2 regions of the Agromyces sp. NPDC058064 genome follow, and region 1 is predicted to be linked to the other one. Evidence: riboswitches for the same ligand, from Rfam matches in the RefSeq annotation. Region 1 holds a riboswitch; the other holds the start of a gene.
What was found. A riboswitch is a leader RNA that binds a small molecule or an ion and turns the genes downstream of it on or off. The one in region 1 is predicted to bind thiamine pyrophosphate.

Region 1 (4,186 bases):
CCGCACCGCGCCAGGTGCCGCCCGCACCTGCGCAGCGACTCAGCGACGACGAGCTCGCGCTCGAGCGCTACCGCTACCTGCTGCGCACCGCACCGCCCGAGTCGATCGAGCAGGTGCACGCCGAGGCCTTCGCGAAGCTGACGCCCGAGCAGCGGGCCGCCGTCTACCGTTCGCTCGCCGACCAGGCTCCCGCGGGGGAGCGTCTCGTGTCGGACGAGCCGTCGGCGCTCGCGCGGGCGGCGACGCGCGCCGAGCTCCGCGAGCCCGGCAGCATGGAGCGGGCGTTCCGCGGGGCGGATGCCTCCGGCGCACGCGCGGGCCAGGCCGGCCCCTCGTTCGGCCAGATGTTCGGCAGCTCGCTGCTCGGCACCGTCGCGGGCGTCGTCATCGGCTCCGCCGTCGCGCAGGCGCTCCTGCCCGACCCCTCGGCCTTCGAGGCGGGCGGTGCCGAGTCGGGCGCCGACGGCTCGGTCGACGCGGGCTCGGCGGACGCCTCGGCGGATGCGGGCGCCGACTCCGGCGGCGACTTCGGCGGATTCGGCGACTTCGGCGGCGGCGACTTCGGCGGCGGCGGCGACTTCGGGTTCTAGCCCGCAGGTGACGGCACGAGTGCCGGTCGGAGGCGAAGGACGCCGCTCGACGGGCGGGGTCGCTCGCGACGGGAGGCTGTCGGTGGGCGCGGGTAGGGTCGGAGCATGAGCAAGCAGGACGGCTCGTCGCGGCAGGTGACGACGGGCCCGGTCGACGATTCGGCGACCCCGATCCTGCACGTCGACATGGACGCGTTCTTCGTCTCGGTCGAGCTCCTCAGGCGACCCGAGCTGCGCGGCAGGCCGGTCCTCGTCGGCGGCACCGCCGGCCGGGGCGTCGTGTCGGCCGCGAGCTACGAGGCGCGCCGCTACGGCGTGAACTCTGCCATGCCGATGTCGGTCGCCTTGCAGCGCTGCCCGAACGCGGTCGTGCTCCCCGGCGACTACGCGAGCTACTCGCGGTACTCGAAGGAGGTCATGCGCATCTTCGAGTCGATCACGCCGCTCGTCGAGCCGTTGTCGATCGACGAGGCCTTCCTCGACGTCTCGGGTGCGCGGCGCCTCCACGGCAGCCCGGCCGAGATCGCCTGGACGATCCGTCGGCGCGTGCACGACGAGACGGGTCTCACCTGCTCGATCGGGGTGGCCGCATCGAAGTACGTCGCGAAGGTGGCGTCGAGCCGGGCCAAACCCGACGGAATGCTGGTGGTCCCGGCATCCGACACGGTCTCGTTCCTGCACCCCCTGCCGGTCTCGGCACTGTGGGGCGTCGGCCGTGTGACGGAGGAGTCGCTGACGCGACTCGGACTCCGAACGGTCGGCGACGTCGCGGCGATGCCCGCCGACGCGCTCGAGCGGGCGGTCGGCCCCTCGCTCGCCGCCCGCCTGACCCGGCTCGCGAACGGCATCGACCCGCGCGACGTCGAGACGGCGCGATCCGAGAAGAGCATCGGGCACGAGGTGACGTTCGGGCACGACCTCACCGACCCCGAGCAGATCCGGCGCGAGCTGCTGCGCCTGTCCGACGACGTCGCCGTGCGCCTGCGGCGCGCCGGGCTCGTCGGTCGCACCGTCGTCCTGAAGCTCCGTTACGGCGACTTCCGCACGGTGACCCGGTCGCGCACCCTCGGCGAGCCGACCGACGTCGCGCGCCGCATCTACGACGAGGCGCAGGCGGCACTGCCAGAGCTCCTCGGCGACGGTGCACGCATCCGGCTGATCGGCGTGCGTGCCGAGCATCTGCGCCCGTCCGGCGGCGGCGCCATGCTCTGGGACCCAGACGAGGAGTGGCGCGAGGCCGAGCGTGCGGTCGACGAGGTGACGGCACGGTTCGGCCGCGGTGCGGTTCGCCCGGCCGCGCTCGTGCGAGCGGGCGAAGCCGCAGCACGGGTCGAGTCGATGCGGCGCACGGCCGCCGACCCCGAGGGGCGCGCGCGGCTCGCCGCCGAGCGGTCCGAGCAGTCGGAGGCCGACGAAGGTCGCACAGGGGTGGATCGAACCCAGTTCGGCGGGTAGCGTGGCGACATGGCTGATCTCGTACTCGAACTGGCAGAGACCGTCGCCGGCGTCGGCGTGAAGACCTCCTACGGCGAGCCGGTCGACCTCGACGGCACCAAGGTCGTGCCCGTGGCATTGGGCTACTACGGCTTCGGTGCCGGCAGCGGCAGCGACGGCAGCGGCGACCAGGCCGGCGGTGGAGGTGGCGGGGGGCTGTCCATTCCGCTCGGCGCATACGTCGGCCGCGGCGGAGGAGAAGTGCGCTTCGAACCGAACCTGATCGGGCTCATCCTCGTGGCGACGCCGCTCGTCTGGGTCACCGGCAAGGCGCTGCGCTGGGTCATCCGCGCGCTCAAGCACTGACCCGACGCCGCACCCCCGCGCCGGGCGTATACTCGTCAGCGAACACGGGAGTCCGGTGAGCCGGGCTGAGAGGAAGGTTCTCAACCTTCGACCGTCGAACCTGATCTGGGTCATGCCAGCGCAGGGAGGGCAATCGATCTCAATATCCCGTGCCTCTTTCCACGAATCGAAAGGGCACGACAGTGCACACCTCCGCATCCATCACACCGACCGCACGTGAAGCCGCGCCGAAGCGGAACTTCCGCTGGCGCGTCGTCGACATCGTCGTGGCGGCCGTCATCGCCGTCGCGACGGGCCTCCTGTTCCTGTTCTGGAACAACATCGGCTACGCCTGGTTCGTCGCCGCCGACGCGGTGACACCGGGGCTCGGCGGCATCGCCGTCGGCATCTGGCTCATCGGCGGCGTGCTCGGCGGCCTCATCATCCGCAAACCCGGCGCAGCGCTCTTCGTCGAACTCGTCGCGGCGATGGTCTCCGCACTGGTCGGCAACCAGTGGGGCATCGAGACGATCTACTCGGGCCTCGCGCAGGGTCTCGGCGCCGAACTCGTCTTCGCCCTCTTCCTGTACCGCCGCTTCGGCCTGACGCAGGCGATGCTCGCCGGTGCGGCCGCGGGCGCCGCCGCATGGACGCTCGAGCTCTTCACCTCGGGCAACCTGCAGAAGTCGGCCGAGTTCCTCGCGCTGTACTTCGGCACCGTCGTGGTCTCCGGGGCGGTCCTCGCGGGGCTCGTGGGCTGGGTGATCGTGCGCGCCCTCGCGGCGACCGGCGCGCTCAGCCGCTTCGCGGCCGGCCAGGACGTCACCCAGCGGGTGTGAGCGTGCCCCGTCCGTCGGCGCCGGCACCGGCCGCCATCGAGGCGCGCGGGTGGGGCTGGCGTCATGCCTCCCGGCTCCGCCCCGCGCTCGAGCACCTCGACCTCCGCATCCACCCGGGTGAGCGGGTCCTCCTCCTCGGTCCCTCCGGCGCGGGCAAGTCGACGCTGCTGCACGCCCTCGCCGGCGTGCACGGCGGCGATGACGAGGGCGAGGAGTACGGCGAGCTCACGGTCGACGGGGCCGCCCCCTCGGCGGCCAGGGGCCGGGCCGGACTCGTCCTCCAGGACCCCGACTCGCAGGTGATCCTCGCCCGGGTCGGCGACGACGTCGCCTTCGGCTGCGAGAACCTCGGAGTGCCGCGCGACGAGATCTGGCCCCGCGTGCGCGCGGCGCTCGCGGACGTCGGGCTCGACCTCACGCTCGATCACCCGAGTTCGGCGCTCTCGGGCGGCCAGAAGCAGCGGCTCGCCCTGGCGGGGGCGATCGCGATGCGTCCCGGGCTCCTCCTGCTCGACGAGCCGACGGCGAACCTCGATCCCGACGGGGTCCGCGAGGTGCGCGACGCGGTGGGGCGGGTGCTCGATCGCACGGGCGCGACGCTCGTCGTCGTCGAGCACCGCGTCGACGTGTGGCTCGAGCTCGTCGATCGCGTCGTCGTGCTCGGCCGCGACGGGCGGCTCCTCGCCGACGGAGCGCCGCGCGAGGTGCTCGCCGAGCAGCGAACGGCGCTCCTCGACGCCGGCGTGTGGGTGCCCGGTGCGCCGCTGCCGGGCGCCGGTGCGGTCGCCCGCGCCGGGGGCGGACCGACCGGGGTTCCCGCGTCCGGGCCGATGACCGCACCTCAGGGCCGGATCGATCGCCGGCCGGCGCTCACCGCGCGCGGACTCGCCATCGGCCGGCGCGCGGGCATGCTCGTGCAGCGGGGGCTCGACCTCGAGATCGCCGCGTCGGCGAGCACGGTGATCACGGGCCCGAACG
Region 2 (4,186 bases), on a different contig from region 1:
CAGCGCGTTCGCGCCCCACTGGGGCTGGTCGGTCGCACGGCAGCGAGCGCCGGTTCCGCCGCCCCACTCGTCGGTGAAGATGACCTTCGTGCCGTCGTTGTTGAACGTCGCCGAGTGCCAGTACGAGAAGTTCGGGTCGGCGACGGCGTCGACGCGAACGGGGTTCACCGGGTCGCTGATGTCGAGCAGGATGCCGTTGCCCTGGCACGCACCCGCCGCGAGCCCGATCTCGGGGTACGCGGTGATGTCGTGGCAGGTGTTGGTGTTCGGCGTCGGGCTGTAGACCGTGCCGCTCGGGTGCATCTGCCCCCCGAGGGTGTTCTGCAGGCCGTTGTACGCGCCCGTGTCGGGGTTGGTGAAGATGCGCGGCTGGCTGACGACCGCGGCCTCCTCGGGGGCGTCGAGCGGCACCTTGATGACGTCGATGCGCCACTGCGTCGGGTCGCCCGAGGTCACCGGCTCGGCGGTCAGCGTCGCGTTCTGGCAGCCCGCGAGCTCGAGCGGCGAGCGCACGCCGGACGTGCCCGAGTTGTAGATGTAGATGTTCTCGGCATCGTCGGGGTCGGTCACCACGGTGTGCGTGTGCGATCCGCGGCAGGTCTGCACGCCCGGCAGCTGCACCGGGTTATCGATGTCGCTGATGTCGAAGATGCGCACGCCGCGGAACCGCTCGGGGTTCACCGGGGTGTTGCCCGTGCCCTGCGTGCCGCAGTCGATGCGGCCGAGGCCCTGTTCCACCGACATGAACAGCAGGTCGCCGTACACCGAGACGTCGCCCTGCCCGCCCGGGCAGAGATACGACTTCTGCAGTACGGGCGCCGCCGGGTCGGAGACGTCGTACACCTGGAACCCCTGGTAGCTGCCGACGACCGCGTGGTCGCCGGTGAATGCGAGGTCGGAGTTGATGGAACCCGCGGCGAACGGGCCGGCGCCCGGCGTGCTCGACAGCAGGTCGATGCCGCTCGTCGCGAGCCCGGCGTCGAAGAGCCCCGCCGGCAGGTCGACACGGGGGTCGTCTTCAGCGACCGCCGCGGTGGCGGTCATCAGGGATGCGCCGAGCAGCAGCGCTCCGGCGGCGGCGAGTGCGCGTGTTCGCCCTCGCGGGGGTCGGTGGTGGAATCTCATCGCTGGCCCTCATCTCGTCGTGACTGAACTTCGTCGTTGCAACACGCGATCGAGCCATCCGATGGACGGGCGGCCACACCCCCGTGCCCGCCCGCGGCCCCGGAAGGCCGACCAATTCCCCCAACGTATCGAGAAAGGCGCGGTCGGCGCAGCAGAAATCTCGGCCCGGCAGGACGGACGGCACGGGGAGCGCGGCGGCGGCGGACGGTTGGCGCCCGCCGCCGCCCCGCGCGAGCTCAGCGCGCCACGTCGTAGACGGCCTTCACGATGCCGTTCGAGTAGGCCTCGTGCTCGACGAGGTCGAGCTTCGCGGTCAGCCCGGGGTCGTCGCCGAAGAGCCGCTTGCCGCTGCCGAGCAGCACCGGGAACACGAGCAGGTGGTAGCGGTCGACGAGTCCGGCCGTCGCGAGGCCCTGCGCGAGCGTGGCGCTGCCGTGGACGATGATCGGCCCGCCGTCGCCCTCCTTGAGCTCGGCGACGTCGTCGAGCGTGCGCAGCACGTGGCAGTTCTGCCACTCGGGCAGCAGGGTCTCGTCGGTCAGGGTCGAGGAGACGATGTACTTCGGCATCGCGTTGTACTCGGCGAACTCGTCGACCATCGTCGGCCAGACCGGGGCGAACTCGTCGTAGCTGACCCGGCCGAGCAGCATCGCCCGAGCCTCGAGCTGCTCCGAGCCCTTGATCGCGTACGCCTCCTCGACGAAGGGCACCTCCTTGAACGTCCAGCCGGCACGCGGGTGCGAGCCGCCGCCGGGAGAGTCGACGACGCCGTCGAGGCTGATGAACTCGCTGACGATGAGGGTGCGCATGAGGTGTCCTTTCGCGGCGACGGGATTTCCGTCTCATTGTGGCGTCGAACGGGAACGACCGCGATCGACATCGGCCACGAGATTCCTTCGGGCTGCACTAGGCTCGCTCGCAGTGACACGGGGTGCCGCGCTCGCGCGGCTGAGATCACACCCGTCGAACCTGATCTAGTTCGGACTAGCGAAGGGATGTCGCCATGAGCGCGCGCCTGTACGACCCTGCCCACTCGAGCGCACTGCGGCTCGATCGACTGCGCGAGAGCCCGCCGCTCGTGCAGTGCATCACGAACACGGTGGTGACGAACTTCACGGCGAACGCGCTGCTCGCCGTCGGCGCCGCCCCGGCGATGGTCGACATCGTCGGCGAGGCGGGCGCGTTCGCGCGCGTCGCGAGCGCAGTGCTCGTGAACCTCGGCACGCCGAATCCCCAGCAGCGGGATGCCGCCCGCGAAGCGGTCGCCGCCGCTCGCGAGGCGGGGACGCCGTGGGTGCTCGACCCCGTCGCGATCGGCGCGCTGCCGATCCGCACGGCCCTCGCGCACGAGCTCGTCGAGTTCGGGCCGACGGCGATCCGGGGCAACGCGAGCGAGATCCTGGCGCTCGCGGGCGACGGCGCCGGCGGTCGCGGCGTCGACGCCGCCGACTCGACGGAGGCCGCGGCCGGTGCCGCAGCCCTGCTCGCCGAGCGCTTCGGCGCGGTCGTCGCGGTGTCGGGACCGGTCGACCTCATCACCGACGGGGCGCGCACGGCGCGCATCGCGAACGGCGACGCGCTGCTCACCCGGGTCACGGGCGGCGGCTGCGCGCTCGGCGCGGTGACAGCGGCGTTCCTCGCCGCGGGCGACGACCCGTTCGAGGCGACCGTCGCGGCGAACCTCGTCTACACCGTCGCCGCCGAGCTCGCGGCCGAGGGTGCGAGCGGCCCCGGCAGCTTCGCGCCCCGGTTCGTCGACGCGCTCGCGGCGGTCGATGCGGCGGCGCTCGTCGGCCGCGCGCGGGTCGCGGTCTCCCCCGCCGACGACGCGGATGACCCTGCCCCTGCCCCGGCCCCTTCGCCGGGCGCGGGCGACGCCCCGCTCGAGGTCGCGGCAGCGGGAGCCGGCGCATGACCGCCCGCACGGCCCTCGACCTCTCCCTCTACCTCGTCACCGACCCGGTGCTCTGCGGCGAGCGCGGCGTCGTCGACGTCGTCGCCCGGGCCGTCGAGGGCGGGGTGCGGGTCGTGCAGCTGCGCGACAAGCACGCCGAGGCATCCGCGATGCTGGCGCAGCTCGAGGCCCTCGCCGAGGCGATCGACGGGCGCGCGACGCTGCTCGTGAACGACCGGCTCGACGTCGCGCTCGCGGCGCGCGCCGCCGGCGTGCGCGTCGACGGCGTGCACCTCGGCCAGGGCGACGCGGCCGTGCTCGACGCCCGCGAACGGCTCGGCGCCGACGCGATCGTGGGGCTCACGGCGAACAGCCGCGCCCACCTCGACGCGGTGGCCCGTCTGCCGCGCGGCACCGTCGACTATCTCGGCGTCGGGGTGATCCGGCCGACGTCGACGAAGCCCGACCACCCGCCGGCGCTCGGCGTCGACGGCTTCGCGCGGGTCGCCGCCGAGGCCGAGCTGCCGTGCGTCGCGATCGGCGGCATCGGGCTCGCCGACCTCGCCCCGCTCCGTGAGGCGGGCGCCGCGGGCGTCGCCGTCGTCTCGGCGCTCTGCGCGGCCGACGACCCCCGTGCCGCCGCAGCCGAGTTCGCGACCGAATGGGAGGTCGCCCGATGACCGCGCGCGTGCTCAGCATCGCCGGCAGCGACCCCTCGGGCGGCGCAGGGATCCAGGCCGACCTCAAGTCGATCGCCGCGGTCGGCGGGTACGGTATGGCCGCGATCACGGCGCTCACCGCGCAGAACACTCGGGGCGTGCGCGCGGTGCACGTTCCGCCCACGGCGTTCCTCGCCGAGCAGCTCGAGGCGATCGCCGACGACATCGGGATCGACGCGGTGAAGCTCGGCATGCTCGCGAACGCCGAGGTGATCGGCGTGGTCGCCGAGTGGCTCGGCCGGGTGCGGCCGCCCGTCGTCGTGCTCGACCCCGTGATGGTCGCGACGAGCGGCGACCGGCTGCTCGCGCCCGAGGCCGAGCGGGCGATGCGCGAGCTGCTGCCGCTCGCCGACCTCGTGACGCCGAACCTCGCCGAGCTCGCGGTGCTCGCCGGGCTCGGCCAGGAGGCGCCGGCCGCGGACGGCGAACTCGGCACCCCCGCTCCCCC

Region 2: another riboswitch for thiamine pyrophosphate. It lies ahead of thiM (hydroxyethylthiazole kinase); the one in region 1 lies ahead of ACFVSL_RS10630 (ECF transporter S component).

The regions. Positions count from the first base shown of each region.
Region 1 is NZ_JBHVSE010000002.1:1,026,786-1,030,971, forward strand. Features, by position in the region: gene ACFVSL_RS10615 (hypothetical protein) at 1-590, shown strand, start outside; gene ACFVSL_RS10620 (DNA polymerase IV) at 696-2,045, shown strand; gene ACFVSL_RS10625 (hypothetical protein) at 2,055-2,390, shown strand; TPP riboswitch at 2,425-2,534, shown strand; gene ACFVSL_RS10630 (ECF transporter S component) at 2,573-3,208, shown strand; gene ACFVSL_RS10635 (ABC transporter ATP-binding protein) at 3,205-4,186, shown strand, end outside.
Region 2 is NZ_JBHVSE010000006.1:263,711-267,896, reverse strand. Features, by position in the region: gene ACFVSL_RS18205 (LVIVD repeat-containing protein) at 1-1,044, opposite strand, end outside; gene ACFVSL_RS18200 (dihydrofolate reductase family protein) at 1,362-1,934, opposite strand; TPP riboswitch at 2,043-2,138, shown strand; gene thiM (hydroxyethylthiazole kinase) at 2,129-3,040, shown strand; gene thiE (thiamine phosphate synthase) at 3,037-3,699, shown strand; gene ACFVSL_RS18185 (bifunctional hydroxymethylpyrimidine kinase/phosphomethylpyrimidine kinase) at 3,696-4,186, shown strand, end outside.